2 regions of the Polaromonas sp. P1_A2 genome follow, and region 1 is predicted to be linked to the other one. Evidence: predicted binding sites of a transcription regulator. Region 1 holds the regulator's gene; the other holds the start of a gene.
What was found. Region 1 encodes NrdR, which represses ribonucleotide reductase genes. Its sites were predicted from a motif close to CACNANATNTNGTG; they were not measured.
Positions count from the first base shown of each region.

Region 2: a site for NrdR is predicted at 7,713-7,726, ahead of AC1D09_RS02540 (ribonucleoside-diphosphate reductase subunit alpha). Genes of this name have one in related genera too.

Region 1 is NZ_JBFTZI010000001.1:1,425,592-1,441,135, reverse strand. It holds gene AC1D09_RS06960 (DUF748 domain-containing protein) at 1-1,266, opposite strand, end outside; gene AC1D09_RS06955 (lytic transglycosylase domain-containing protein) at 2,027-2,908, shown strand; ZMP/ZTP riboswitch at 3,045-3,174, shown strand; gene glyA (serine hydroxymethyltransferase) at 3,233-4,477, shown strand; gene nrdR (transcriptional regulator NrdR) at 4,581-5,030, shown strand; gene AC1D09_RS06940 (GspH/FimT family pseudopilin) at 5,129-5,773, shown strand; gene pilV (type IV pilus modification protein PilV) at 5,767-6,345, shown strand; gene AC1D09_RS06930 (PilW family protein) at 6,384-7,283, shown strand; gene AC1D09_RS06925 (pilus assembly PilX family protein) at 7,270-7,818, shown strand; gene AC1D09_RS06920 (pilus assembly protein) at 7,848-11,546, shown strand; gene AC1D09_RS06915 (type IV pilin protein) at 11,596-12,069, shown strand; gene ribD (bifunctional diaminohydroxyphosphoribosylaminopyrimidine deaminase/5-amino-6-(5-phosphoribosylamino)uracil reductase RibD) at 12,111-13,235, shown strand; gene AC1D09_RS06905 (riboflavin synthase) at 13,322-13,963, shown strand; gene ribBA (bifunctional 3,4-dihydroxy-2-butanone-4-phosphate synthase/GTP cyclohydrolase II) at 13,967-15,073, shown strand; gene ribH (6,7-dimethyl-8-ribityllumazine synthase) at 15,122-15,544, shown strand, end outside.
Region 2 is NZ_JBFTZI010000001.1:528,363-543,906, reverse strand. It holds gene mdoH (glucans biosynthesis glucosyltransferase MdoH) at 1-1,114, shown strand, start outside; gene ffh (signal recognition particle protein) at 1,174-2,532, opposite strand; gene AC1D09_RS02565 (cytochrome C assembly family protein) at 2,646-3,446, shown strand; gene AC1D09_RS02560 (PP0621 family protein) at 3,443-3,685, shown strand; gene AC1D09_RS02555 (sensor histidine kinase) at 3,686-5,404, shown strand; gene AC1D09_RS02550 (sigma-54-dependent transcriptional regulator) at 5,409-6,866, shown strand; gene ampD (1,6-anhydro-N-acetylmuramyl-L-alanine amidase AmpD) at 6,853-7,452, shown strand; gene AC1D09_RS02540 (ribonucleoside-diphosphate reductase subunit alpha) at 7,896-10,805, shown strand; gene AC1D09_RS02535 (ribonucleotide-diphosphate reductase subunit beta) at 10,939-12,165, shown strand; gene AC1D09_RS02530 (histone H1-like DNA-binding protein) at 12,362-12,835, shown strand; gene AC1D09_RS02525 (DUF167 domain-containing protein) at 12,890-13,276, shown strand; gene AC1D09_RS02520 (carbohydrate kinase family protein) at 13,287-14,189, opposite strand; gene AC1D09_RS02515 (zinc-ribbon and DUF3426 domain-containing protein) at 14,209-15,303, opposite strand; gene prmA (50S ribosomal protein L11 methyltransferase) at 15,379-15,544, opposite strand, start outside.

The sequences.
Region 1 (15,544 bases):
CAGCCAGTTCACGCTGCCCGCGCGCACCACCACACGGGCCACCTGCAGCTTCCAGGGTGTCGTCGCCGGCGCCTTGGCCGAGGTGGCGGGCTTTGCGGTATCCGGTACGCTTGCTTCACTTTTTGTAGCAGGCGCGGCAGCCGGCGGCAACAGGTTGAGCCGCCCCGACCGGTCGCGGACCACGGACAGCGCGGGCGCACTCAACTCGACCGACGCGAGCTTGACGAACTGCTCCAGCGGGCGCACGTCGGCCATGTACACCTGCAGCCGCTCAAACGCAAGCATGTCGGGGCGGTTAGCAGGCACCTGGCCCACCGCCTGCACGCGCACTTTTTCCGCCGTCACCGTGCCGGAGATCCGCACCTGCGTGGCCGGCGTCTGCTCAAACGCCACTTTGGCGTCGGCATGCAGCACGGCACTTTGCAATTTGTAGGGCAGGCTTGCCGGCCAGTAGGCCAGGTAGGGGTTCAGGTCAAGGCCGCGCAGCATGAAGGTGGCGTCGGTTTTGTGGGTCTGGGCAAAGGGTGTGCCTTCGGCGGCAGTGTCAAAGCTGCTGCCGTTGAGCTTGAAGGCCAGGTGCGGCGAGGTCTTGATCTCCCGCTGGGACTTGAGGTTGCTCAGGAAAGGCACGGAGAGGTTAAGGTCCCTCAGCTCATGGGTCTTGCCGACGGACTGGTCGGCAAAATCCATGCGCCCGCCGCTCACCACGATGTTGTAGACCGCAAAACGCGGCGGATCGCCGGCCGGCTGGTCCGCGGGCGCCTTCAGGCGCTCCAGGATGTCGTCAATGTCATAGCGCCCCCCGCCCTGGTGGGCCAGAAAGGCCACGGGTTCGTCGATCTGCACGGCGTCGGCCACCGGCGCCAGCCGCAGCAGGGATTCCAGTTCCGCATCTATATATATGCGCTTGACGGCGAGCTGGGGCACTTCCTGGGGGGAAGCCTGGGGAGCGCCGGCGGCTCCGGCCTTGGCGATGGCCAGGTCGCTCAGCGTGAGTTCGAGCGACCAGGGCTTGAAGTCGACCGCGCCCACAGTGACCTGCCGGCCCAATTTTTCAGAGGCGACCTTCTCCAGTTGCGATTTCAGGATGGACGGCACGGCCGCATAGGCCAGCACCCAGACCAGCAGCAGCACGCCCAGTGCCCAGGCGGCGCGGCGCCGCCATAGGGGCGAGCGGGCCACGCCGGCAGCCCGTGCCGGCAGGGTTTTTGCGGTGTTTCGCCATTCGATGTCGCGCCATTTATTCTTCAGATCATTGATTGCCATAGGCGTCGAGTTTTTAACGCTGGCGCCAATCGGTCAATGACTTATTTGAAAAAGACGGTCACCCCGAAAGGGCAATATCCAAAAGAAAAACCCCGGGCAGCTGAGCCGACCGGGGTTGACGGCGGGCGTTTATGCTCATGCCGTCGGGTTTCGCAAAGGAGAGATGAATCGTCTCCAGTGCGATGAAAGCAAGTGATTGCTTCCAGTTTTTCCGGGGTTGGTTACCCGGTTGGATGCCCAAATGAATCAGGCAACTGCAGGTTAAACCTCCCGCACCGTGCAGGCAAGACCATCTTTTCAATCACCGGGACCGGAGTGATTGCCGCAGCCTTCGGACCCCCGCCAGCATCCCGAAATCGCCCCAATCGTCCCACATCGGGCATCGGAAACCGCCTACAGCCGGACCCGCGATCCGCTGATCCGGTATTTTTCACGTCGAATCTAACTTAGAGCTTGGTCTCAAAAAGGGGCCGTAACTACCTTGATTCAGGCGGGTTCTGCCCAGAATCAAGGTTTTTATTTGCTTAATCAATATAAAGAAACGATTTGTTATTATTGACAGGTTATTTAACGACCCCATAGAATCCCGCCAGTCCCACAGAAACCTAGGGACAACCCGAATCTCCGCTGCCCCCCTTCCCCAAAGAAGCCGGCAACGTCAAACAGGGGTCAACACCCACAAGGCATGCCTTGGTTTGATGGCGACCCAATCAAAGCCTGCTTGGCCCCCAAAGGGCCTGCAAGCGTAGAAAGGAGTGCTATGACAGCGCTAGGACAATTCGGCCTTGAGGCGCACTTGAAAAGTGTACGCAGCAGTGTTTTAACCATTGCTGATGACATCGCCCAGGGCTTTTTCGAGATCACCCACAACAGCTTCGCCCTCCTGGGCCTGGCGGTCGTATTCGCGGTGATCACACTGACTGCCCGGCCCGACTTGCGTCAGGCCGGTGAATTCAAGCTCATGACCTGGCTGCAGCAGCGCCAGGAAGCGGCCATCGGCTTTACCGAGCCGGCCGCCATCGAGCGCGCCACGGCCTCCAATCCCAAGGACCTGCCGGCCCAGCAGGCGGCGGTGGCTTACTGGCTCAGCAAGAAATACGGCGTGGCGCCGGAGCCCTTGAGCGTGCTGGTGGCCGAGGCCTTCGACATCGGCCAGAAGGCCAAGCTCGACCCGACCCTGATCCTGGCCATCATGGCCATCGAGTCCGGCTTCAACCCGTTCGCGCAAAGCCCGGTGGGCGCCCAAGGCCTGATGCAGGTCATGACCAAGGTGCACCACGACAAATACGACAACTTCGGCGGCAAGCTGGCGGCCTTCGACCCGGTCACCAACCTGCGCGTCGGCGTCAAAGTGCTGCAGGAATGCATCGCCCGCGCCGGCTCCATCGAGGGCGGCCTCAAATACTATGTGGGCGCCGCCAACATGGAAGACGACGGCGGCTACGCCGGCAAGGTGATGGGGGAACACGCCCGGCTGCTGGCCGTGGTGGCGTCGGCCTCCAAGCGCGGCAAGCCCTCGCCCTTCTTTACTGAACCCGGCGGCAGCTCGCGCCCGGTTCCGGCCTCCCTGCCCGGCAAGTCCGAGACGCCGGCCTCCGAAGGCAAGACGCCTGAGAAGGTGGCGCTGCTGAGCCAGTCCTGATCCCGTCGGGGCGCGGCGAGAGGGCCCGTCCCGCCTGCGTCGCAAAGCCGGGCTGCTGCCAGCGCCCGGCTTTTTGCTTTCAGGGCCACGGGAATGGGACGATGCGCCGCGGGTTTTACGCGCCCTCAGTTACACTAGCCAAGTGCGCAACTGGCGATAGGCTCGAGGTTTTTACAACCATTGAAGCTGACGTGGGACACCACTGGGAAGCGCACCGCTGACGGCCGTTGGGCCTCAGCGTTCAGCCGTTCGCCTGGGCAGCCCTTGTTTCATCTAGAGCCACGGCTCATATGAATAGCAGGGACCACGTCTTTAAGGACTGCCATGTACCACCGCAACATCCTGGTCGAACAGACCGACCCCGAAATCTTCGCCGCCATCCAGGCTGAAAACGCCCGGCAAGAGCAGCACATCGAGCTGATCGCCAGCGAAAACTACGCCTCGCCCGCCGTCATGGCCGCGCAGGGCTCGCAGCTCACCAACAAATACGCCGAAGGCTATCCGGGCCGCCGCTACTACGGCGGCTGCGAGCACGTGGACGTGGCCGAGCAGCTCGCCATAGACCGCATCAAGGCGATCTTCGGCGCCGAAGCCGCCAACGTGCAAGCGCATTGCGGCGCCTCGGCCAACGAGGCCGTGTTCCTGGCCTTCCTCAAGCCCGGCGACACCATCATGGGCATGAGCCTGGCTGAAGGCGGCCACCTGACGCACGGCATGGCCCTGAACATGAGCGGCAAATGGTTCAACGTCGTCTCCTACGGCCTGAACGACAAGGAAGAAATCGATTACGACGCGATGGAGCGCAAGGCGCATGAGACCAAGCCCAAGCTGATCATCGCGGGCGCCTCGGCCTACAGCCTGCGCATCGACTTCGAGCGTTTCGCCAAGGTGGCCAAGGCCGTCGGCGCGATCTTCATGGTCGACATCGCCCACTACGCCGGACTGGTGGCCGCGGGCGTCTACCCGAACCCGGTGCCGCATGCGGACATCGTCACCTCGACCACGCACAAAAGCCTGCGCGGCCCGCGCGGCGGCATCATCCTGATGAAGGCCGAGCACGAAAAAGCCATCAACAGCGCCATCTTCCCCGGCCTGCAGGGCGGCCCGCTGATGCATGTGATCGCGGCCAAGGCCGTGGCCTTCAAGGAAGCCATGACGCCCGAGTTCAAGGCCTACCAACAGCAGGTCGTGAAGAACGCGCAAATCGTCGCCGACACCCTGACGCAGCGCGGCCTGCGCATCGTCAGCGGCCGCACCGAAAGCCACGTGATGCTGGTCGACCTGCGCGCCAAGGGCATTACCGGCAAGGAAGCCGAAGCCGTGCTGGGCAGCGCCCACATGACGATCAACAAGAACGCCATCCCGAACGACCCGGAAAAACCCATGGTCACCAGCGGTGTGCGCATCGGCACCCCGGCCATGACCACCCGCGGCTTCAAGGACGAGGAAGCCCGCGCCACCGCCAACCTGATCGCCGACGTGCTCGACAACCCGCGCGACGCGGCCACCCTGGAAACGGTACGCGCCAAGGTTCACGCCCTGACGAGCCGCTTTCCGGTTTATCGCTGATCGCGGCGGACGGCGCGGGAACTATGATTTTGATAGCATCCCGCGCCGATCTCCAGGGGCTTGCTAAGGACCGATTGATGTCTTTAAATTCAGGCCAACACCCATGAAATGCCCCTTCTGCGGCCACCTCGAAACCCAGGTTGTCGAAACCCGGGTGGCAGAGGACGCCGACTTCATACGCCGCCGCCGCCAGTGCGGCGCCTGCGAAAAGCGCTTCACCACTTACGAGCGGCCCGACGTGACCTTCCCGTCCATCGTCAAGAAGGACGGCCGGCGCATCGAGTACAAGCGCAGCAAGATCCTGGGCTCCATGAACCTGGCGCTGCGCAAGCGCCCGGTCAGCACCGAGCAGATCGACTCGGCCATAGAACGCATAGAAGAAAAGCTGCTGAGCCTGGGGGTGCGCGAGGTCGCCTCCAACCGGCTCGGCGAGCTGGTGATGCGCGAGCTCAAAAAGCTCGACAAAGTGGCCTATGTGCGTTTCGCCAGCGTGTACCGCAGCTTTGAGGACATCGACGAGTTCAAGACCCTGGTCGACGAGGTCAGGCGCTAGGAGCCTGGGCGGCAGAAGGCGCTGACCGTTCGTCACGCAGAGCTGACCGGGCGTCGAATACAGGAGGCGGGAGCGCCGGCGCATGCTCACAATTGCGCATGTTCGAAAATCTATCGATCGCCGGCCGTGCCACCTCCCGTCCCCAACCGCCCTGGCGGGTAAGGCGAATCCAGCACGGCTTTACCCTGATTGAAATACTGGTTGTCGTTGCCATCATCGGCATTCTGGCAACGCTTGCGGCGCCTTCTTTCCTGGGCCTGCTCGCCAACTCATCCGTCACCCGGGCCACCAACGGGTTTATCTCGGATACCCGCTACGCCCGCGGTGAAGCCATGCGGCGTGGAAAGAGCGTGACCATTTGCAGGACCGCGGACTCGACCGCGGCGAGCCCCGTATGCTCTACCGGAAACGGCACGACCGTCGGCGGCTGGATGCAGGGATGGGTGGTGTTCCTTGACAGCAACAGCAACGGCAGCTTCGACGCCGCGACCGACATCGTGCTGCGCGCCCAGGAGCCCATGGCCGGCATCAGCGACTTTTACGCCGTGGGCGTCTCCACCCCCACGGCCGTCAGCACCGGGAACGGCATCATTTATGACGCCACGGGCCGCGCCATCGGCCAGTCAGGCCGGTGGCTGGTACATGCCTCAGGCTCATTCGCCACCAACGCTTACTACACCCGCACCCTGTGCATGAACTCGGTGGGCCGGGTCAAAGTCCAGACGGGGGACACCGCATGCTAGGCCTCACCAGAAAATCCCCTCCTTCGCGGCACGGGCAGCAAGGCTCGTCGCTGCTGGAAGTGCTTATATCCATACTGCTCATGTCCTTCGGCATGCTGGCGCTCGCCGGCATGCAGGCCTACTCGGTCGCGGCGCAAAAGAACGCGGCCAACCGCGCCATCGCAAGCGCCCTGGCCACGGAACTGGCGGAAGTGATCAGGCTCAACCCGACCGGTCTTTCAAACGGCAATTACGACGTGGCGATGATGACCACGGGCAACCCCCCGGCCCTCGCGCCCTGCGTTTTTCCCAATTGCACCACCCCCGCGCTGCTGGCTGGCGCGGACCTCACGGCCTTCCAGAGCCGGGTTCGCGCGCTGCTGCCCCAGGGCGGGGTTGAAGTCACCCGTCCCGGCGCCAGCGCAACCCAGGCCAACATCTGGATCCTCTGGGAAGAAGCCAGCGTGCTGGACAACACCCGAAAGGTCAGCGGTGTCGACCAGTCCGCCGAATTGACGTCCGACAACTGCTCGGCCACCGCAAAGGCCCTGGCCACCCTGCCGCGCTGCTTTTACATGAAGGTGCAGTTATGACTTTGCGCGCAACAGGCTGCCCACAGCAGCGTTTCCGTATGCCCGCGGCAAAGTTCGCCGGAAGGCGGCAGTCAGGCTTTACCCTGATCGAGCTGCTGATCTCCATGGTGTTGGGCATGGTGATCATAGGCGCGCTGGTCGTCATGTACCTCTCCGGCAGCACGGCCACGCGCAACGCGCAGGCCCAGGGCCAGATGAACGAAGACGCGCAAATGGCGCTCGGTGTTTTTACCCAGGAGCTGCGCCAGGCGGGGTACAACCCCACGCGCACCGGCGGCGTCAAGAACGACCTGGGCCAGGGCGGCTGGAACCTTTACGCCTGCAACACGGGCTTCACGGATGCCACTGTCGCCAACATGAGCGCCCTGACCTGCGCCGGGAGCGGTGGCTTCGGCCTGGCCGTGGCCTACGAGGGAGACCTCAACACCGGAAAGAACACCGCCGGCGGCTTGCCCATGGACTGCATAGGCAACGGCGTGGCGGCTGCGGGCGCGGGGGGCTACTACACCATGCAGTCGCGCATCTCCATCACCAACAACACGCTGACCTGCCGCGGAAGCGGGAACCTGGCGCAATCGCAGGTGCTGGCTGAAAACATTGAAAGCGCGACGGTGAATTTCGCGGTCGTAGAGCCCGCCGTCCCCAACAGCCAGAACGTGCGCGGCTACCTGAGCGCCTCCGGCATCATCAACCCCACGGATGCGGCCTTGACGGCCCTGCCCATGCTGGACCGCTGGAACAAGGTGGTCGCGGCGCAGGTCTGCGTGGTGGTCAGGAGCGAGAACGTCGTGCTGAAGGACCTGGGCACCTCGGCCACCAAGCCAAGCTATCAAAACTGCGCCGGCACCGATGTCGACATCACCGACGGCAGAATGCGCCGCGCCTACCGCACCACGGTGCTGCTGCGCAATCACGGAGTAGGTTATGTCAATCCCTGAACCACGCCAAACCGTAAAAATGCACGGGCAGCAGGGCGTCGTGCTGATTGTGGCGCTCATCATGCTGATGATTCTTTCGGTTCTGGCCAGCATCTCGATCCGCGGCGCCTCGTCGACCGAACAGGTGGCCAACCAGAGCCGCCAGCAGGCACTGGCCCGGCAAACGGCGGAAACCGCCCTGCGCTTTTGCGAGCAGCAGGTGCAGCTTTACGCCGCCAACCCGGCCACCGGCTTCGCGCCTGAGGCAGCCCCCGTGGGCGCCGGTACCAAATACGGCTGGGAAACCATGGCCAACTGGGACACCCTCGCGCCGACGGCCAACCTCAAGACGGTCGCGTTCACCTCGGCCGGCGACGCCGGAGCCGTTGTTTATTTCACCCGCCAGCCCGAGTGCATGGCGCAGTACCTGACCCCCGCCGACACCAAAGTTTTTGTCACGACGGCCAGAGGCTTCGGCCCTGAAGTCGGCGCAAAAGACGGGAGCGCCCCCAGGGGCACCGAGGTGTGGCTCCAATCTGTAGTAACCATGAAATGATGCTCGACGCGAGCATGAAAGGCCTGGCCATGAAATTTTCCTTTATGCGCAACGTCGCGTTTTACGCGGCCGCGCTGATCGCGGCGGACAGCTCGTTCGCGGTCGTCGCGCAAGAGCCGCTGCTGTCCAAAACCGTGAACGTCAGGCCCAATATCGCGCTGGTGCTGGATACCTCGGGCTCCATGGACTGGGAATGCGTTTATGCCAAGCAAGTCACCGCCGCGCTGCTCGCCGAGTCCCCCGGCTCCACCAGCATTCCGGGCTTTCATGTGGATTGCATTGGCAGCGGCGACCCTCGCCAGAGTTCCCCTGTCAACAACCTGCTGTTTTACAACCCCAAAAAGGTCTATTCACCAGGTTATGTCGGGGGTGTTCTCCAAGGGAACGCCGCAGTGGATAACAACTCGGTCGTGACCATGTTCCTGCCGAAAACAGGCGTCGACCCGACAACCTTCACCACGTCCGCCGCCCTCTCGAATACCGGAAACTACGACAGCTACAAAGTTACAAACAGCAAGTTCCAGTTCAATGGCTCCAATACTGCCGGCAGCGGCAGCACCAACCCGTTCGGGCCGCATGGCGGCACCCGCACGGATTGCGCTGGTGCCACCTGCACCTTTGCCGAAGAACGCCAGAACATCGCCAACTGGCGCATGTACCACATAGACCGTATCAGTTCGGCAAAGACCGGCCTGTCCGCAGCCTTCGCGAGCCAGGCGGACAACTTCCGGCTGGCCTATGGCGACATCAACGGCACGCCCAATACGATGACGGATTTCGGTGTAGCCAAACCCGCCTTTTACGCCTGGCTTGACGCACGCGTGGCCAGTGGCGGCACGCCGCTGCGCGGCGCGCTTGACAGGGTCGGCAAGTACTACCAGAACAATGCCAACAGCGGCCCCTGGGGATCCAAGCCCTGGTCGCCCCCGGCCGGTGAAACCGCGGCCAGCCACCTGTCCTGCCGCCGCTCCTATTCCATGCTGATCACCGACGGTTTTTACACCGATGCCGCGCCCGGAGGCGTAGGTGATGTCGACAGCACACTGGGAACCAAATACACCCATGCGCTGGATTCGACCAAAACCTACCAGTACAAGCCAGGCGACAAGACCGACATCCGCAACCGAGGCAAATCTGACAAGGCGAACGGCACCAGCGGCACCGCCGACACGCTGGCCGACATCGCCCTGAAGTATTGGGCCACCGACCTGCGCGGCGACCTCGCGAATGACAACGGTACCGGCGATCCCGCCGCCCCGCCGTTCTGGCAGAACATGACCAGCTACATGGTCAGCTTCGGCGCCCCGGGCCAGATGACCAATGCCGAAGTGGCCAGCGCCAAGCTCGGCAACCTGAACTGGGCCACGCCCGTGCTCAACACCGTCACGACGATTGACGACATGCGCCATGCCGCCCACAACGGCGGCGGCGACTTCCTGACGGTGACCGATGCGCAACAGTTCGCGACCGACCTGGGCAACGTCATCGGCAGTATCGCAAGCCAGCAGTTCTCGCAAGCCGGTGTGGCGGCGTCCGCCGTGACACTGACCGCGGGCACCAAGAAATTTGTGCCCTACTACACCAGCGGAACCTGGTGGGGCAATGTGCAGATGGTCAACCTGACCGCCAATGGCGACAGCGCCGGCGTGGCATGGCAGGTCATCGCCACCGACGGCAACGGCCAGCCTACAGGCGTCACCACGCTGCCCGCCCCGGCTTCCCGAAAGATCTTTGTCTGGACCGATGCGGCCAAGCAAGGCCTGGACTTCACCTACACCAACATCACCACGGCGGCCAACAGCCTGAAGGGCACCAACACCAATATGCAGATGAGCAATGCGGTGACCTCCGACATGGTGGACTACCTGCGCGGCGTGCGCACCAAGGAAGGCGCGGGCATGAGGAAGCGGCCCGCGGTTCTGGGCGACATCGTCAACTCGACACCGTCCTTCATCAAGAACAATACCAACCCCCAGTATGAGAAGCTGCCGGCATCCACCCCGGGCTTGACCACCTATGCCGCCTACATGGCCGCCAAGGCGGCGCGCCCCGAAGGCGTGCTGTTTGTGGGCGCCAATGACGGCATGCTGCACGCCTTCGGCGAAGGTAACGGCGCCGCCGTCGGTGGCCGCGAACTCTTTGCCTATGTCCCACGCTCCGTGCTCGGAAAGCTGGAAGCCCTGACCGACAGCGGCTACACCTATGCCCACACCTACTCGGTGGACGGCCCGTTGACTGAGGTCGACGCCTATTTGACCACCCCCAACCTGACCGCCGGCGGCACGTCGACGGGATGGCGCAACCTGGTCATAGGCACCACCGGCGCCGGCGCAAAGTCCGTCTTCGCGCTGAACGCCACCGACCCCGTCAACATGAATGGCAAGGCGGTTTTGTGGGAACTCAATCCGGACCCGGCATTCCCGGTGATGCCGGGTAATTCCACCACCTCGTTCGCGGAACTGGGCAGTGTGCTGAGCACGCCCCAGAGCGGCATCACGGTCAGCGGCGACTGGGTGACCATCTTCGGCAACGGCTACGACAGCAAATCCGCCAAAGCCAGCCTCTTCATCGTCGAAACCGGCACCGGCAAGCTGCTCAAGGAAATCAAGACCGACAACACGCTCGCCAATGGACTTGGCGGCGTGCGCCTGGTGTACAACGCCAAGCAGCAGATCATCGGCGCCTATGCCGGCGACCTGCAAGGCCGGTTGTGGAAATTCGACCTGAGCGGCGCCACATCCTCCGCCTGGGGCCTGGGTAACGGCGGCGTCGCACTGTTCACCGCGCTGAACGGCGTCACGCCCTTGCCCATCACCGCCCAGCCGGCTGTCCTTGAGCGGGTCGACCAGCCCAGCTTCCTGCCAAGCTACCTGGTTTCCGTGGCGACCGGCAAGCTGTTTGAAGCCGGCGATCCCGCCGTCACGACGCCCGTCCAGGCGGCCTATGGCCTGTGGGACAAAAAGCCCTTCGGTTCGACGGGCACCGACACCGTTCTTGACTCCCAGCTGGAGGTCCTCAAGGCCACCGCCGTCACGGTCGGCATAGACCCGAGCACCGGCAACACCATCAACGGCGGCGGCGTCACGGGCTTTTACACCGTGAGCTTCAACAATCCGGCGGTCACCAGCCTTGACTGGGCCACACGGCGCGGCTGGAAACTGCCCCTCAATGTGTTCACGGGCCAGCGGGACATCTATCCGCTTCAGATACAGGGCGATATCGTCAAGATCGATACGGTCGCGCCCCAGGCCAGCTCATCGAGCTGCCTGGCCTCTACCAGCAATGCCTTGAGCTTCTACATCAATCCCCTGACCGCCTCTTGCCGCACGGGCGGCACGCTGGACACCAATGCCGACGGACAAATCAACGGCAGCGATGCCAATGTCTGCGCCTACACCTCGCTGGCCGACGGTACGGACGTGGTCCTGACCATCCTCAACTCGATTGGTGAAGACACCGGGGTGAAGGACGTGCAGAACTCCAGCGGCCACATCAAGGTCCGTACGGGCAACCCGCCCCCGCCCCAGGACTGCACCAACCCGGCCTATGCGGTGGCCCACGTTGCCGAATGCGGCAGCTGCGCCGACGCGGCTTACGCTGCAGCGCATCCCAGCGAATGCACGACAGCCAACTGCAGCAGCGCCGCTTACCGGGCCGCCCACCCCGGCGAATGCCCAGGCTCCGTCCTGAACCGTTCGTGGCGCCAACTGTTCCCGCGTGCCAACTAAGCTTGAAAATCGCTGCTTTTACAAAGAGAATCGTCCCATGATGACCAAATTGAAAAAAAACAGCGGCTCGGCGGGCTTTACGCTGATTGAGCTGATGATCGTGGTGGCGATAGTCGGCTTGCTGGCCGCGATCGCCCTGCCCTCCTACCAGAGCTACATCGCGCGCGGCAACCGTGCCGCGGCGCGGGCGCAACTCTCCCAGGCCGCGCAGTACATGCAGCGCTTTTATGCGGCCAATGACCGTTACGATGCGGACCGCACGGGCGCGCAAACCATCTGGGCGACCATGCCGCCCGCCTTGCTGAGGGCGCCCGCCGAAGGCACCCAGCTCTATGCGATCTCCAACACCGGCGCCGGTCCCAGCAGCGCCACTTCGAGCACATTCACGCTTATCATGCGTCCTTTGAGCACGGCCAGCATGGCCAACGACAAGTGCGGCGGCTTCACCATGACGCAGTCGGGAGCCAGAGGCATCACCGCCGCAGGCGCGACCGCCTCCCTGATCGCGGAATGTTGGCGTTAAAGCACTAGGCCCCGTCCCTGATGAGGCCGCAGCAGGACACAATGCAGCAGCCCATCCATACAGCCTCCGCCCTCGAATTCATCCAGACCGCCCTGCAGGCCGCGGCCAAGGCGCCCTTGAGCGCATCGCCCAATCCGCGCATTGGCTGTGTGCTGGTATCCGCCGCGGGACAAACCATAGGCACCGGCCACACGCAAGAGGCCGGCGGCCCCCATGCGGAAATCATGGCCTTGCGGGATGCGGCGGCCCAAGGCCAGCCCACCCAAGGCGCCACCGCCTACGTCACCCTGGAGCCCTGCTCGCACCATGGGCGCACCGGCCCCTGCTGCGACGCCCTGATTGCCGCGGGCATCCTCAAAGTTGTCGCCGCCATGGCGGACCCCAATCCGCTGGTTTCCGGCCAGGGCTTTGAGCGCCTGCGCGCAGCCGGCGTCGCGGTGGAAGTGGGCGCGGGCGCCGCAGAGGCCAGGGAACTGAATATCGGCTTCTTCAGCCGCATGGTCCGCAAAACCCCCTGGGTGCGCATGAAAATCGCCGCCTCGCTGGACGGCGCCACCGCCCTGGCCAACGGACAAAGCCAATGGATCACCTCGCCCGAAGCCCGGGCCGACGGCCATGCCTGGCGCGCCCGGGCCGGCGCCGTGCTGACGGGCATAGGCACGGTGCTGCAGGACAACCCCCGGCTGGATGTCCGGCTGGTGGATACGCCCCGGCAGCCCTTTCGCGTGATCGTCGACAGCCTGCTGCAGACACCACTGGACGCGAAGATTTTCGAGGGCGGCGGACCGGTGTGGATTTACACCGCGGTTCAGGGTGCGCCACAAGAGGCCGCCCTGACGGCCAAAGGCGCCACGGTAACCTGCCTGCCCGGCGCCCGCGGAAAAGTGGACCTGGCTGCCATGATGAAAGACCTGGCGCGCCGCGAAATCAACGACTTGCACATAGAGGCCGGCAGCAAGCTCAACGGCTCCCTGGTCCGCGAAGGGCTGGTCGACGAATTCCTGGTCTACCTCGCGCCCAGGCTGCTGGGCCCGGGTATGGGCATGGCCTCGTTCGGCCCCCTGGAACAGCTCAGCGATGCCGTGGCCCTGCAATTCCAGTCCGCCGAAAGGGTAGGCCCGGACCTGCGCGTGCTGGCCCGCGGCGTAGGCAGGGATCAGTTCTAACCAGGTTTGATGCGGCCTGGGCCGCTTTTACAGGGCAATAGTGGCCTTTCCCCACGCCCCGGCCTGAATCCCTGCGAAAATAGCGCATGTTTACCGGAATCATTACCGGCTTGGGGCGCATCGTCGCCATCCAAAGCCTGGGCAGCTCTTCAGACCACGGCAAGCGGCTCACCATCGAGGCGCCTGCGGGTTACCTTGACGACGTGGGCCTGGGCGACAGCATCGCGCTCAACGGCGCCTGCATGACAGCCACCACGCTGGACCTTGCCCTCAACCGCTTCACCATCGACATTTCCGCCGAATCGCTGGCCAAAACCACGGGCCTGGCCGAAACCGGCACCGTCAACCTCGAAAAAGCCCTGCGCGCCCATGACCGCCTGGGCGGCCACATCGTCTCGGGCCATGTCGACGGCATAGGCCGCGTCACGCATTTCGCCGAGGTCGGTGAAAGCTGGGAGCTGCGCATACTGGCTCCGCGCGAACTCGGCAAATACCTGGCCTACAAGGGCTCCATCACCGTCAATGGCGTGAGCCTCACGGTCAACCGGGTCACCGACCAGGCCGAAGGCACGGAACTCAGCATCAACCTGATCCCGCATACCGTGCAGAACACCGCCTTGGGCCGGCTGGCCGCCGGCTCCCAGGTCAACCTCGAAATCGACCTGATCGCGCGCTACGTCGAGCGCATGCTGGGCGACACCCACAACAACACACTCAAAAAGCCCTGAACCATGAGCACTGCCATTTCCCCTGTTGAAGACATCGTCGCCGACATGCGCGCCGGCCGCATGGTCATCCTGATCGACGAGGAAGACCGCGAGAACGAAGGCGACCTGGTGCTCGCGGCCGACCACGTCACGCCCGAGGCCATCAATTTCATGGCACGTTTCGGCCGCGGCCTGATCTGCCTGACCCTGACCCGCGAACGCTGCGAGCTGCTGCAGCTGCCGCCCATGGCGACGCGCAACGGCACCAAACACTCCACGGCGTTTACCGTCTCCATCGAAGCCGCCGAAGGCGTGACCACCGGCATCTCCGCCGCCGACCGGGCCCGCACCGTGCAGGCCGCCGTCGCCAAAACCGCCAAGGTCAGCGACCTGGTGCAGCCCGGCCACATCTTCCCGCTGCAGGCGGTGGACGGCGGTGTGCTGATGCGCGCCGGCCATACCGAAGCCGGCTGCGACCTGGCCGGCATGGCCGGCTGCTCGCCGGCCGCCGTGATCTGCGAGATCATGAAGGACGACGGCACCATGGCCCGCCTGCCCGACCTGCTGGTCTTCGCGGCCGAGCACGGCCTGAAGATAGGCACCATCGCCGACCTGATCGAGCACCGCAGCCGCAACGACTCCCTGGTCGAGAAAATCGGCTGCCGCACGCTGCAGACCGCCTTCGGCGAGTTCACCGCCCACGCCTTTCGCGACAAACCCAGCCAAGGCCTGCACCTGGCCCTGGTGAGGGGCGAATGGTCGGCCGATGACATCGTGGCCGCGCGCGTGCACGAGCCGCTGTCGGTGCTGGATGTGCTGGAAACCGGCCGCCCCATGCACTCCTGGAGCCTGGACCAGAGCCTCAAACACATCGCCGATGAGGGCCGGGGTGTGGCCGTGCTGCTCAACTGCGGCGAAAGCGCAGCGCAGTTGCTGGCCCAGTTCGAAGGCACGGCACGCGCCAGCCAGGCGCCCGAGCGCGGCCGCATGGACCTGCGCACCTACGGCGTGGGCGCGCAGATTTTGCGCGAATGCGGCGTGCACCGCATGAACCTCATGGGCAACCCGCGCCGCATGCCCAGCATGACGGGCTACGGCCTAGAAATCGTCGGCTACATCACCCGGGACTGAGCTTTTCGCCAGCCCGTCAACCTATAAATCAATCAAAAGGGAATCACCGTGTTCGGAGCAGAAAAAGGTACGGCCGACAAACTGGACGGCAGAAAACTTTCCATAGGCATCGTGCAGGCGCGCTTCAATGAAAGCGTCACCAACGCTCTGGCCGAGGCCTGCAAGCACGAACTCGCGGCCCTGGGCGTGCACGAGGACAACATTCGCCACGTCAAGGTGCCCGGCGCGCTGGAGGTGCCCTGCGCGCTGCAGGCGCTGGCCGAAAGCGACAAGTACGACGCGCTGATCGCCCTGGGCTGCATCATCCGCGGCGAGACTTACCACTTCGAGCTGGTGGCCAATGAAAGCGGCGCCGCCGTCACGCGCCTGGCGCTGGACTACCAGCTGCCCATCGCCAATGCCATCCTGACGACCGAAAACCTCGCGCAGGCCCAGGCCCGCCAGGAGGAAAAAGGGCGCGACGCCGCGCGC
Region 2 (15,544 bases), 900 kb from region 1:
CAACCCCAGGGCCGGCATCATCCAGACCGCCACCCAGGCCATAGGCCATGTGACCCTGCATGCGCGCGCGCAGCAGTTCGCCTCGCGCGTGACGGGGCGCCTGTTCACCTTGGGCATGCAGTTCTGGCAGATGGGCGAGTCGCACTACTGGGGCCACAACGCCATCATCCGCATAGAACCCTTCATGAAACACTGCGCGCTGGCCCACATCCCGGGCACGGGCGGCATGGCCGGCAGCATCATGTCGCACGATTTTGTCGAAGCCGCGCTGATGCGCCGCGCCGGCTACCACGTCTGGCTGGTGGGCGACCTGGTCGGCAGCTATGAACAGCAGCCGCCCGACCTGCTGGCCGAGCTGCAGCGCGACCGCCGCTGGTGCCAAGGCAACCTGCAGAACTCGCGCCTGATCGCCGAGCCGGGCATACACCCGGTGCACCGCTCCATGTTCGGCACCGGCGCCATGGCCTACCTGTCGGCGCCGCTGTGGCTGTGCTTCCTGACCCTGGGCACCGCGCTGTGGCTGTCGGGCTCGCCCATGATCGCCGACTGGACCCTGCTGCCGGGTGAGCTGATGTCGCTGTGGGCCTGGACGCTGTGCATGCTGTTCCTGCCGCGCATCCTGGGCATCGCCGCCGTGCTGATCAACCGCCAGCAGCAGTCCTACGGCGGCACCGCCAGCCTGCTGCGCAGCGCGCTGCTGGAAACCCTGATCGCCCTGCTGCAGGCCCCCATCCGCATGCTGGCGCACTCGCTGTTCGTGGTGGTGGCGCTGACGGGCCTGAAGCTCGAATGGAAATCGCCCCCGCGCGAAGCGGCCGCCGTGCCCTGGCGCCATGCGCTGGCGCAGCTGGCACCCATGTCGGGCGTGATCGCGCTGCTGGCCGTCGGCATCGCCGTGATCGACGCGCGCGCGCTGGTCTGGCTGATCCCGGTGGGCCTGCCGCTGCTGCTGTCCATCCCGATGACGGTGCTCACCAGCAAGGTCGGCGTGGGCACGGCCCTGCGCGCGCAAAACTACCTGCTGATTCCGGAAGAGACCCGCTCCCCCGCGGTGCTGCGCCGCGCCTGGCTGCATGCCAGCCGGCTGGCCCAGCCGCGGCTGAAGGCGGCCTGAAATTCCCTTCCCAAATAAAAAGCCGCTTGATCAAGCGGCTTTTTTATGGTCCCGGTTTTTCAGAACTTGGGCATGCCTTTCATGCCACCCATGCGCTTCATCATCTTCATCATGCCGCTGCCCTTCATCTTCTTCATCATGCCCTGCATCTGCTCGAACTCGTTGAGCAGCCGGTTGACTTCCTGAACGTGCACGCCGGAGCCGGCCGCGATACGGCGCTTGCGCGTGGCCTTGATGAGTTCGGGCTTGCGTCGCTCCAGCGGCGTCATGCTCTGGATGATGCCTTCCTTGCGCTTGATGTCCCTCTCGGCCTTGTCCATGTCGACCTGGCCGGCCTTGGCGGTCATCTGCGCCGGCAGCTTGTCCAGCAGGCTGGACAGGCCGCCCATGTTCTTCATCTGCTGCAGCTGGCCCAGGAAGTCGTTGAGGTCAAAACCGTCGCCCGACTTGATCTTGGCGGCCAGCTTTTGCGCCGCCGCCACGTCCACGCCGGCGGCGACCTGCTCGACCAGCGCCACGATGTCGCCCATGCCCAGGATGCGTCCCGCATGGCGCTCGGCGTCGAACACCTCCAGGCCGTCGATCTTCTCGCTGGTGCCTGAAAACTTGATGGGCGCGCCGGTGATCTGCCGCACGCTGAGCGCCGCGCCGCCGCGCGAATCGCCGTCGGTCTTGGTCAGGATGATGCCGGTCAGCGGCAGCGCCTCCTTGAAGGCCTTGGCGGTATTGACCGCGTCCTGGCCCTGCATGGCGTCGACAACGAACAGGGTTTCGACCGGGTTCAGGATGGCGTGCAGTTCCTTGATTTCGGCCATCAGGGCTTCGTCAATGGCGAGCCGGCCGGCCGTGTCGACCAGCAGCACGTCAAAGAAGTGCTTGCGGGCGTAGTCGATGGCCGCGCGGGCGATGTCGGCCGGCTTCTGCTCGGGCGTGCTGGGAAACCATTCGGCGCCGGCCTGTTTGGTGACCGTCTTGAGCTGTTCGATGGCCGCTGGCCGGTAAACGTCGCCCGAGACCGTCAGGACTTTTTTCTTGCGCTTTTCGATCAGGTGCTTGGCCAGCTTGGCGGTGGTGGTCGTTTTACCCGCGCCCTGCAGGCCGGCCATCAGGATGACCGCCGGCGGCTGCGCCGCCAGGTTGATATCGCTCACGCCCTCGCCCATGGTGGCGGCGAGTTCCTTGTTGACGATACCGACCAGCGCCTGGCCCGGCGAGAGCGAACCCATCACTTCCTGGCCCAGCGCCTTTTCCTTGACCCGGGCGATGAAGTCGCGCACCACCGGCAGGGCCACGTCGGCCTCCAGCAGCGCCATGCGCACTTCGCGCAGCATGTCCTGCACATTGGATTCGGTGATGCGGGCCTGGCCTCGCATTTCCTTGACGAGGCGGGATAACTTGTCGGTGAGGGCTGAGGCCATGGGGAGGCGCCACGGGCGTGGGGCGGTTAGGTGGGAAAGGAAAGGCTGCCAAAAGCTGCCAAGAGGCCGGCGGGTAAAGCCGCCGGGAAAGCAGTAAAGGCTAAACTCTAGCCATGATTTTAGCTTTGAGCGACTGGTGGGGTCTTGCGGCGGCGGCAGGCGCCGCTGTCGCCTATGCCGTCCTGGCGCTGGCCGCGCCGCGCCTGGGTGCCGCCTCCGTACGCGGCCTGCTGCTGGCCGCCTGGCTGCTGCACGCGCTGGCGCTGGCTGACGGCCTGCTGGGCGAGCCGCCCCGTTTCGGCTTTGCGCCCGCGCTGTCCATGACCGTCTGGCTGGTGCTCACGGTGTACGCGATCGAAAGCCGCCTGTTTCCGCAGCTACATGCGCACTGGGCACTGGCGGGCCTGGGCAGCGTGGCGGTCATCCTGGCGGCCGTTTTCCCCGGCACCACCTACCATGCCATCGCATCGCCCTGGCTGCCGCTGCACTGGGCCCTGGGCATTGCGTCCTATGGGCTGTTTGCCGCGGCAGTCGTGCACGGCTGGCTCATGACGCGCTCGGAGCGCTCCATCCGGCTGGCCGCGCAAACCGACGCCGGCGTGCCGCTGATGACGCTGGAGCGCCTGACCTTTCGCTTCGTCGAAGCCGGCTTTGTGCTGCTGTCGGCCACGCTGTTCGTGGGCTGGCTGTTCGCCGAAACGCTTTACGGGCCGGGCCTGGCCTGGAAGTGGAACCACAAGACCGTGTTCTCGGTGCTGGCCTGGCTGACCTTTGCCGGCCTGCTGATCGGCCGGGCGCGCCTGGGCTGGCGCGGCCGCAAGGCGGTGCACGTGTTGTACCTGGGCTCCGGCCTGCTGCTGCTGGGCTATGCCGGTTCGCGCTTTGTGCTTGAAGTCATCCTGAGGCGGGCATGAAATACCTGCTGGTCATGGGCCTGGTGCTGGTGGTGTTCTGGATCTGGCGGCACAACCGTGAAACAGAACGAGGCGAGGCCGCGCCGGCCCGCCAGCCGGCCCCGCAAAAACCAGGGCCCGCCATCACTGAAATCGTCGCCTGCGAGGTTTGCGGCGTGCATTTACCGAAAACCGAAGCGCTGATCGGCAGCAAAGGCATTTACTGCAGCGATGCGCACCGGCGCCAGGCCGGAGGCTAGATGAGCACGCCGTCCCATTGGTTTGAAACCGGCGGCGACAAGGGCTCAGGCAGCTGGGAAATCACGTCCGGGCCCGGCTCCTTCGGCCGCCTCTGGCATGTTTTCATGACAGCGCGCGTCGCCATCGCCGCCGTGCTGGTCGTCCTTCAGGCCTTCATCTACGTACTGGGCAACACCACCAGCCACTGGTCCATCGCGACCTGTATCACCTACCTGTGCGCGACCCTGGCCGTGCGGGTCTGGTCGCGGCCGCGGCCGCCCGGCAGCACCTTTGACGCGCAGTGGGTGCTGACCATAGGCGTGGACGTCGTCGCCTTCTCGGCGCTGAACTTCCTGCAGTCAGGCGGCATCAATTACACCCCGCTGTTCGCACTGCCGGTGCTGCTGTCCTCCATCCTCGGCCCCATCCTGCTGGCCTTCGGGACCGCCTCGAGCGTGACGCTGCTGCTGCTGGCCGATGCCTGGTGGAACTCGCTACAAGGACCGGGCGACTCCAACGCGCGTTTCCTGCAGGCGGGCTTGAGCAGCTCCGGCTTCTTCCTTGTCGCGCTGCTTGCCAACCACCTGGCCCTGCGCCTGGCCAGGGAAGAGCAATTGGCCAAACGCAGCCAGTCGGCCGCGCGCATGCAAACCCAGGTGAATGAACTGGTCATTGAAGCCCTGGCCGACGGCGTGCTGGTGGTCGACGTCAACGGCATCGTGCGCTCGGCCAACCCGGCTTCGCGCCGCCTGCTGGCGGCCGGCGACGCGGTGCGCAGCGCCCCCTTCATCCTGGCCACGGAAGCCGCCTGGCAACCCCTTGCCGAACTGACGCACCGCACCTTCGCGGCGCAATCACCGCAGGAAGAGGACATCAGCCTGGGCAATGCGGGCGGCAACACCCGGCGGCTGCATGTGCGCACGCGGCTGGCCGCATCGCCGAACGGCACGCATGAGAGCCTGTGCGTGATGTTCCTGGAAGACCTGCGCGAAATGGAAGCGCGGGTGCGAACCGAAAAAATGGCGGCCATGGGCCGCATGTCGGCCGCGGTGGCCCATGAAATCCGCAACCCGCTGGCCGCCATTTCGCAAGCCAACGCACTGCTCGAGGAGGACTTGCAGGACGCGGGGCAGCGCCAGCTCACCGCCATGGTCAGGCAAAACGCGCAGCGGCTGGCGCGCATCGTCGACGAGGTGCTGAATATCTCGCGGGCCCAGGCGCAGCTGCCTTCACCGCAAACCACCACGCTGCCGCTGGATGACACCGTCCAGAAAATCACCTCCGACTGGGCGGGGCAGACCGCGGCCGCCGCGCGCACGCGCGTCACGACGGCCTCGGACAACGCCGTCGTGGTTTTTGAACCCGAGCATTTGCGTCGCCTGATGATCAACCTGCTGGACAATGCCTTGCGCTATGCCAGCAATTGCGCCGGCGCGATCGAAGTCGCGACCTTGAACGTGGCGCCGGGGCAGGCGCGCCTGTCCGTCTGGAGTGACGGCCAGCCGCTGGAGCAGACCGTGCAGACCCACCTGTTCGAGCCTTTTTTCTCATCGGAAAGCCGCTCCAGCGGGCTGGGCCTGTATATCTGCCGCGAGCTGTGCGAACGCTATGGCGCCATGATCGGCTACCAGCGCGTGTTGCGCGAAGGCACCGACGGCAACGAATTTTTCGTCATGTTCAGGCCCTCCACGCAATCCCCGAACACGCCCTCGCCTTCTTTTGCCACAATGCCCAGCTGACACCATGAGCATGCAAGCCCCCGTTCCCCAGCAAGCCCGCATCCTCGTCATCGACGACGAGCCGGACCTGCGCACCCTCTATGAGCTGACCCTGCTCAGGGAGGGTTACCGGGTGGAAGCCGCCGGCGATCTGCTGCAGGCCCGCCAGCAGCTCAGCGAAAACCGCTTTGACGCGGTCATCACCGACATGCGCCTGCCGGACGGCCTGGGCCTGGAGCTGCTGCGCGACATGGTGAGCCAGCAGCGCAGCGAGCGCTGCGTGGTCATCACCGCGCACGGCTCCGCCGAAAACGCGGTCGAGGCCCTGAAGGCCGGCGCCTTTGACTACCTCACCAAGCCGGTCGACCTCAAACAGTTCCGCAGCGTGGTGGCGTCGGCCGTGCAGGGTGCCAAACATCCGGCGCCGGCCGCCGAAAAAACCCAGCGCGGCACGCCAGACTCGGGCATCGCCCCTTTGTCGCTGCCCCTGCCGATGGCCGCCGAGACCCCGCTGATCCTGCAGAAGCTGGTCGGCGAATCAGCCGTCATGCGCGCCGTCAAGTCGCGCATCGTCAAGGTGGCCGGCAGCATGGCGCCCGTGCTGATCCAGGGCGAGTCGGGCACCGGCAAGGAACTGGTCGCGCGCGCCGTGCACGGCTGCAGCCACCGCTCGGCAGGCCCGTTTGTGGCTGTCAACTGCAGCGCCATCCCGGAAAACCTCCTGGAAGCGGAGTTCTTCGGCGCGCGCAAGGGCGCTTACACCGGCTCGGCCCAGGACCGGCAGGGCTACTTCCAGGCGGCCAAAGGCGGGACCCTGTTCCTCGACGAAATCGGCGACCTGCCGCTGGCCATGCAATCCAAGCTCTTGCGGGCCATCCAGGAGCGCACCGTGCGCCCGCTGGGCTCGGCGCAGGAGGACCCGGTGGACGTGCGCATCGTCAGCGCCACCCACAAGGACCTGGTGGCCGAAGTCCAGGCGGGGACTTTCCGCCAGGACCTGTATTACCGGCTCAATGTGATCGAGATCCACGTGCCGGCCCTGCGCGAGCGCCGCGAAGACCTGCCGGACCTGTGCAAGGCCTTGCTTGCAAGGATCTGCCAGGAGTCGGGCTTCCCCGTACCCGAGCTGACCGAGTCCGTGCTGGGCCAGTTGCGCGCCCTGCCCTTCAACGGCAACGTTCGCGAGCTTGAAAACACCCTGCACCGGGCGGTGGCGCTGGGCGACGGCAGCGAGCTGCATTTCGATGCGCCAGCCGAAGAGCAAGTCGCCGTTCCGGAAAACCTGCAGGATTACCTGGATCGGCAGGAGCGCAGCATCCTCACGAAAGTGCTGCTGGAAAACGGATTCAACCGCACCGCGGCGGCCGCCAGGCTGGGCCTGAGCCTGCGCCAGATCCGCTACCGCATCGCCCGCCTCAATATCGTCACGCCGGGCAGCGAAGACCCCGCCGATGGACTCGACGCCGCCGATGACCCCGCCTGAAAGCCGGGACGGCGCTCCGCAACCCTTGTGGCGGGATGGCTGGTACCGCTATGCACGCGCGCTGGCATCGCCCAATTTCGGCCCGCGGCCGGAAGGCGCGCAGATCGACCTCGTGGTGATTCACTCCATCAGCCTGCCGCCCGGCGAATTCGGCAACGGCAACGTGCAGCGGCTCTTTACCAACCAGCTCGACTGGGAAGCCCACGCTTACTTCCAGGGCATACGCGGCCTGCAGGTGTCGTCGCACTTCTTCATTGCCCGCACCGGCGCCCTGTGGCAGTTTGTCGGCTGCGGCGACCGCGCCTGGCATGCCGGGGAATCAAAGTACCGCGGACGCGGCAACTGCAACGACGACTCCATCGGCATTGAACTCGAAGGCCTGGAGGGCGGCGTTTTCGAAGCGCCGCAGTACGAGACCCTGGCCGGGCTGTGCGCCGCGCTACTCGAGGCCTATCCCATCGCCCACATCGCGGGGCATGAACACATCGCGCCGGGCCGCAAGCAGGACCCCGGTGCGGGTTTCGACTGGCCCTTGCTGCAAGACTCGCTGGCCTTGCCGGCTAGGTACTTTCCCGAAACTGTTTGAGCGGCGCGCGGCACAAAACCACACCAGTGTGGTGCGCTTTGCCGCGGAAAATTTTCCGTTATTTTTACCGCGCTAACATGGGCTTGTGTTGGCAGGCCAAAGCCCGCGACAAGGCGCGCCGCAGCGTCGCACAATGCCCGCAGGCCTGATGAAATCAGGCTTTGCGCGGGATGAGCGGCACGAATACAAAGGCCTTAGGCGAGGGGTCCGAAGTGGAATGAAAAAGCCACAAAACGTAACGGTCCATAAACTCGGCGGTACACTACCTGTAGTGGCTTGTATTCCCCCAATACCCTAGGTATAGTGCCTAAGCCCTAATTCAAGATTGATGTAATTCGGGCCCCGGCGGTGAGAAATTGGTTCATGTTTTTGAACCGCTCCCGCCAAACGGATTGCCCGCAACAGCACATCAGCCAGTCATAAAACAAAGCAAAGAGGAAGTCATGCAAACAGCACAACACGCAGTGCCCGCAACACCCGGTCTGGCCGCCGGCAACCCGGCAGCCAGCGAACCCAACACCCAGTCCAATCCGCTTGCCCACTACCAGATCATCCGCCGCAACGGCGGCGTGGTGCCGTTTGAGCCCAACAAGATCGCCGTGGCCATGATGAAAGCCTTCCTGGCCGTTCACGGAACGCAGGGCGCGGCCTCGGCCAGCGTGCGCGAAACGGTCGACGGCCTGACCCAGGCGGTGATCCGCGCGCTGATGCGCTCGCGCCCGGGCGGCGGCACCTTTCATATAGAAGACGTGCAGGACCAGGTCGAGCTCGGCCTGATGCGCGGCGGCCACCACGAGATCGCCCGCGCCTATGTGCTGTACCGCGAAAAACGCACGCAGGAGCGCGCACGCCAGCCCCAGACCCAGGCGCCTGCGGCCCCCCTGATCCACGTGACCGACCGCGGCAACCGCGTTGCCCTGGACATCCGCAACCTGCAGGCTCTGATCGAAGCGTCCTGCGCCAACCTGGGCGCCGACGTCAAGCCCGACCCCATCGTCGCGGAAACCATGCGCAACCTCTACGATGGCGTTCCCATCGACGAGGTCTACAAGGCCTCCATCCTGGCGGCGCGCACCCTGATTGAAAAAGACCCCGACTACACCTACGCCACCGCGCGCCTGCTGATGCACACCATCCGCCGCGAAGTGCTGGGCGAGGAAGTCACCCAGGCGGACATGGCGATCCGCTATGCCGAATATTTCCCGCAGTTCATCGCCAAGGGCGTGCAGAACGAGCTGCTCGACGAAAAACTACAGCAGTTCGACCTAGCCCGACTGGGCGCCGCGCTCAAGCCCGAACGCGACCTGAAGTTCGACTACCTCGGCCTGCAGACCCTGTTTGACCGCTATTTCCTGCACGTGCGCAAGCAGCGCATCGAGTTGCCCCAGGCTTTCTTCATGCGCGTGGCCATGGGCCTGTCGCTCAACGAAATCGACCGCGAAGAGCGCGCCATCGAGTTCTACGAAATCCTGTCGTCCTTCGACTTCATGTCGAGCACGCCCACCCTGTTCAACGCCGGCACCCTGCGCTCGCAGCTGTCGTCCTGCTACCTGACCACGGTCGCCGACGACCTGGGCGGCATCTACGATGCCATCAAGGAAAACGCCCTGCTGTCCAAATTCGCCGGCGGCCTGGGCAACGACTGGACGCCCGTGCGCGCCCTGGGCGCCCATATCAAGGGCACCAACGGCGAATCGCAGGGCGTAGTGCCTTTCCTGAAAGTCGTCAACGACACGGCGGTCGCCGTCAACCAGGGCGGCAAGCGCAAGGGCGCCGTCTGCGCCTACCTGGAAACCTGGCACCTGGACATCGAAGAGTTCCTGGAACTGCGCAAGAACACCGGCGACGACCGCCGCCGCACGCACGACATGAACACCGCCAACTGGATTCCCGACCTGTTCATGCGCCGCGTGATGGAAAAAGGCAGCTGGACCCTGTTCTCGCCGTCCGACACGCCCGACCTGCACGACAAGTTCGGCAAGGATTTCGAGAAGATCTACACCGCCTACGAGGCCAAGGCCGAGCGCGGCGAGATCAAGCCCTCCCGCAAGGTGCAGGCCACCGACATGTGGCGCAAGATGCTGTCCATGCTGTTTGAAACCGGCCATCCCTGGATCACCTTCAAGGACGCCTGCAACGTGCGCTCGCCGCAGCAGCACGCCGGCGTCGTGCACTCCTCCAACCTGTGCACCGAGATCACGCTCAACACCAGCGACACCGAAACCGCCGTCTGCAACCTCGGCTCCGTCAACCTGGTCCAGCACCTGAAGGACGGCGCGGTCGACCACGAGAAGCTCAAGAAGACCATCACCACGGCCATGCGCATGCTGGACAACGTGATCGATATCAATTACTACGCCGTCAAGAAGGCCCGCGACTCCAACATGCGCCACCGCCCCGTGGGCCTGGGCATCATGGGCTTCCAGGACTGCCTGTATGAGCTGCGCGTGCCTTACGCCTCCCAGGAAGCCGTCGAGTTCGCCGACAAGTCCATGGAAGCCGTCTGCTACCACGCCTACTGGGCCTCCACCGAGCTGGCCAAAGAGCGCGGCAAGTACGCCAGCTACAAGGGCTCGCTCTGGGACAAGGGCGTGCTGCCGCTGGACACGCTGGACATGCTGGCTGAGCAGCGCGGCGGCTATGTCGAGATCGACCGTTCCGCCACGCTGGACTGGGAAGCCCTGCGCAAGAAGATCGCCAAGGACGGCATGCGCAACTCCAACTGCGTCGCCATTGCCCCGACCGCCACCATCTCCAACATCATCGGCGTGGATGCCTGCATCGAGCCCTGCTTCGGCAACCTCTCGGTCAAGTCCAACCTGTCCGGCGAATTCACGGTCATCAACCACTACCTGGTGCGCGACCTCAAGCGCCTGAACCTGTGGGACGACGTGATGGTGGTGGACCTCAAGCACTTTGACGGCTCCCTGCGCCCCATCGACCGTGTGCCCCAGGACGTCAAGGCGCTGTACGCCACGGCCTTCGAAATCGAGACCTCCTGGATCGTCGAGGCGGCGGCGCGCCGCCAGAAATGGATAGACCAGGCGCAGTCGCTCAATATCTATATGGCGGGCGCCTCGGGCAAGAAGCTGGACGACACCTACAAGCTGGCCTGGTTGCGCGGCCTCAAGACCACTTACTACCTGCGCACCCAGAGTGCGACGCACGCCGAGAAATCGACCGTGACCGCGGGCAAGATGAACTCGGTGTCATCCGGCTCCGCGCCCGCGAGCAGCGGCATGAGCGCGCTCGAAGCGGCGGCCGCCGCGGCGCAGGCGCAGATGAATGCAACGCCCGCCACCGACATCAAGTTCTGCGCGATCGATGACCCGGGATGCGAGGCCTGCCAATAAAAAAACACCGGATCGCGCGGCCACCCGGCCGCACGATTCGATGTATATGAGCAACACAATTTTGTAGCGATGTGAATGAACACTTTTCATTTTGTATCGCTGCTTTCATAATCCCACAGTATTGGAAACCTCTATGTTGACCTGGGACGAAGAAGTCAAACCATCGTTGCAAACACCTCAGAACAGCGGCTCGCCCGAAGGCCGCTCGATGGAACTTCCGCCTCTTTCTTTTAACGCCGCCGAGCAACCCCAGGCGCAAGTGCGCATGCTCAACGACGGCGCCTTCGCACCTGCGCAAGCTGCGGCCCCTTCGGCTCCCGTCTCCGCCGAACCCGCCAAGGCGCAGCGCGTCAAAGCCTCCGACAAGCGCATCATCAACGGCCAGACCGACGTCAACCAGCTGGTGCCCTTCAAATACAAATGGGCCTGGGAAAAATACCTCGCCACCTGCGCCAACCACTGGATGCCGCAGGAAGTGAACATGACGCGCGACATCGCGCTCTGGAAAGACCCGAACGGCCTGACCGAGGACGAACGCCGCCTGGTCAAGCGCAACCTGGGTTTCTTCGTGACCGCCGACTCGCTGGCCGCCAACAACATCGTGCTGGGCACCTACCGCCACATCACGGCACCCGAGTGCCGCCAGTTCCTGCTGCGCCAGGCTTTCGAGGAAGCCATCCACACCCATGCCTACCAGTACATCACTGAGTCGCTGGGCCTGGACGAAAGCGAGATCTTCAACGCCTACAACGAAGTCCAGTCCATCAAGGACAAGGACCAGTTCCTGATCCCTTTCATTGAAGTCATCTCCAACCCGCACTTCAAGACCGGCACGCCCGAGGCCGACCAGACCCTGCTCAAGTCGCTGATCGTCTTCGCCTGCCTGATGGAGGGCCTCTTCTTCTACGTCGGCTTCACGCAGATCCTCGCCCTGGGCCGCCAGAACAAGATGACCGGCGCCGCCGAGCAGTACCAGTACATCCTGCGCGACGAGTCCATGCACTGCAATTTCGGCATCGACCTGATCAACCAGCTCAAGCTGGAGAACCCGCACCTCTGGACGGCGGAGTTCAAGGCCGAGATCAAGGCCCTGTTCATGAAGGCCGTCGAACTGGAATACCGCTACGCCGAGGACACCATGCCGCGCGGCGTGCTCGGCCTGAACGCCTCCATGTTCAAGGGCTACCTGCGCTACATCGCCAATCGCCGCGCCACGCAGATCGGACTTGAAACTCTCTTCCCCAACGAGGAGAATCCATTCCCGTGGATGAGCGAAATGATCGACCTGAAAAAAGAACGCAACTTCTTTGAAACCCGCGTGATCGAGTACCAGTCCGGTGGTGCCCTTTCCTGGGATTGATTGAACAAGACGCGCAACACAAGCCGACAATGATTTCTAGAATTGCAACGACCAACGACGACACCGCAGAGTGCGCGCTGGGCTTTGCTCCTGTGTTCGCGGCGCTGGGACCGGTTTATCCGGGGCCCAACGCCGTGAATCGCTTTACGTACTCCAACCGTGAAGTGCTCTTTGCAACGTGATCAAGGAGAAAACTATGGCAACTGCGAAAAAAACTGCGGCTAAAAAAGCTGCTCCGAAGAAGGCTCCTGCTAAAAAGGCAGCAGCTAAGAAGGCTCCTGCTAAAAAAGTAGCAGCGAAAAAAGCTCCGGCTAAAAAAGCTCCAGCGAAAAAAGTAGCGGCCAAGAAGCCAGCTGCGAAAAAATCGCCAGCGAAAAAGCCAGCAGCCAAGAAGGTAGCGGCCAAGAAGCCAGCGGCGAAGAAAGCCGCAGCGAAAAAGCCAGCAGCCAAGAAGGCCGCGAAAAAGGTAGCGAAGAAACCAGCGGCCAAGAAAGCCGCTGCGAAGAAGCCTGCCGCCAAGAAAGCAGCGAAAAAGCCCGCTGCGAAGAAAGCCGCGAAAAAACCTGCTGCCAAAGCTGCGAAAGCACCCGCTGCAGCGGCTGCCCCTGCGGCTCAGACTACTCTGAACCCGCAAGCTGCCTGGCCGTTTCCGACCGCCAGCAAGCCGTAAGCAGTAAGGTAATTCTGCTTAGAGCCCGATATCGAAAGATGTCGGGCTTTTTTCATGCCCGCCCCGCTCCCCACGCCCGCCATCATCCCGCCCATGCCACTGCCTGAGCTTGCCTTTCTGCGGATGGAAAAGAACGGCGACGTGCTGGTCGATGTGCACGTGGTGCCGAATGCCGCCAAAACCCAGGTCGTGGGCCTGCACGGCGAAGCCGGCCAGCTCGCGCTGCGCCTGCGGCTGCAGGCGCCGCCGGTGGACGGCAAGGCCAACCAGGCACTCGTGAAATGGCTGGCCGGCTGCCTCGGTGTGCCGCAGCAGGCGGTCACGCTGGCGCGCGGGGAGAGCTCCAGGCGCAAGCAGCTGCGCGTGAATGCCGCGGCGGCCGGCCGCGCCGCCTGGGATGAGCTGGTGAAAGCGGCGGGCCAGGACGGCCCACCCGCCTGAGGGGCGCTCTTTAAGCCGAGATTTGTTCGGCCGACAGTGTGTAGTTCTGGCCGCCGCGCGTCGCGATCTTGAGCGCGCCGACCCGGTTGCCCAGCGCGGCGCAGCGCGCCAGCGGCCAGCCTTGTTCCAGGCCGAACAGCAGCGCCCCGCGAAAGGCGTCGCCGCAGCCGGTCGGGTCCACCACAGCCTCGGCCTTCACGGGCGGCACCAGGGTTTTTTCGCCGTCTATCCAGACTTCGCAGCCTTCGGCGCCCAAGGTCACCACCAGGCCCTGCACGCGCCGCGACAATTCGGCGCAGGACAGGCCGGTGCGGTCGCAGAGCATTTTGGCTTCGTAGTCGTTGACCGTCACCCAGGTCGCCAGCTCGACGAAATGCGCGAGTTCCTTGCCGTCAAACATGGGCAGGCCCTGGCCCGGGTCGAACACAAAGGGGATGCCGGCGGCCTTGAACTGCTCGGCATGCTGCAGCATGGCATCGCGGCCGTCGGGCGAAATGATGCCCAGCTTGATGTCGCCGCGCGCCGCGATGCGGGTCACATGGGCCTGCATCATCGCGCCGGGATGGAAAGCCGTGATCTGGTTGTTGTCGCGGTCGGTCATGATCATGGCCTGCGCGGTGTAGGTGCCCTCGACCTGGCGCACGAACTCGGTGCTGATGCCCAGCGTCTTCATGCGATCCACATACTCGGCGCCGTCGCTGCCGACCGTCGCCATGGGCAGGGCCGTGCCGCCCAGCTGCCGCAGGCTGTAGGCGATGTTGCCGGCGCAGCCGCCGAATTCGCGGCGCAGCGCCGGCACCAGGAAGGACACATTGAGGATGTGCAGCTGGTCGGGCAGGATCTGCTCGGAAAAGCGCCCCTCGAAAGTCATGATGGTGTCAAACGCCAGGGAGCCACAGATAACAGCGGACATTGATTTTTTCTCGTTTCAATCAGGGATAAAAAGCCAGGACACGGTAGCCCGCCACCCGCAGGGGCGCGGCCGCGGAAGCGGAAGAAGATGAGGAGGAAGGGGGTGACCCGCCGGCCGCATCCCCCGAGACCTTCATGATGACCAGCCCCGCCAGCTCGGACTGGGCCGCCAGCGTCGCGGCCTTGGCGCCGAACTGGGCCGGCGCCAGGACGCGGCGCACCACGGCCTGGTCCTGGGTGTCGGTCAGGGTCACCTCCAGCGAGGGCATTTCCAGCGTCGCCACGCCGGTGTTCTTGAGGGTGAAGCTCAGGCGGTAGGCGTCGGGCGCGATGCGGTTGAAGGTGGAGCTGTCGATCACCAGCGCCTCGATATGGCGAGGCGGGCGGATTTCACAACGCAGCGGGCCGCACAAGGCCTGCAGCGCCGGAAGCAGCCGGGGCTCCAGCGCGGCCAGCATGTCCCTCTGCTGGACGGCCCACTGGGCCACCAGCGCGGCCAGCAGCAGCAGGGACAGCAGGGACAGCGACAGGCGCGTCAGCGGTTTTCGCCAGAAGGCCTTGCGCCGCGCATCCCGCACAAAGGACACATCGTGCTCCATCGGCCGCCCCGGCATGCCGGAATCCACGTCCGAATAGGCGAAGCTGGAATCGTCCTCGACGGCCTGGCGAACCATGGCCGGCTGGCGCGGCAAGGGTAGCTCGGCAGGCAGCGATTCGGCGGGCAGCTCCAGCGGATCGAGCTGGCGTTCCTGCTGCGCCTGCTTCCAGCGCACGGGGTCGAAGTCGGCGGCGCTGTCCTGGGCGTCGTCCCAGCCGGGGCTGGACGGCCGCAGCGGCATCCTGTCGGCAAACGAGCGGGCCGGCGCCCATTCCTGCCGGGACGGCTCCACCGGCGGGTCCGCAGCGGGCAGGCTTTGGGGCTCGGTGGGGCGGTCGAATTCCGGCGGGGGCTCTGGGGCGGCGGCCAGCGTGGCCGTTGCCAGGGGTGCAGGCGCGGTCAGCGCGGACATATCGCGCGGCAGCAGATGGGCCGACGCATCGAACACTTCAGCGCAATGGCCGCATCGCACCCAGCCTTGTGAGACTTTGAGTTGGTCGGTCACGACTTTGAACATCGTGCCGCATGCGGGACAGCGCGTAATCAGGCTCATTTAGCGCTGTATTGTAGGGGCCGCGCCCCGCGGGACGGCCTAGAAGCCGGCGGTCATCAGGATCCAGCCCTCTTGCGCATCGTGCACCTTGAGCTGGCAATAGGGGGCGTAGGCCTGCTTGAGCTCGTCGGCCTGGCGCTCCAGGATGCCGGCGAGCACCAGGTGCCCGCCTTTCTCGACATGGGAACACAGCAAGGGCGCCAGC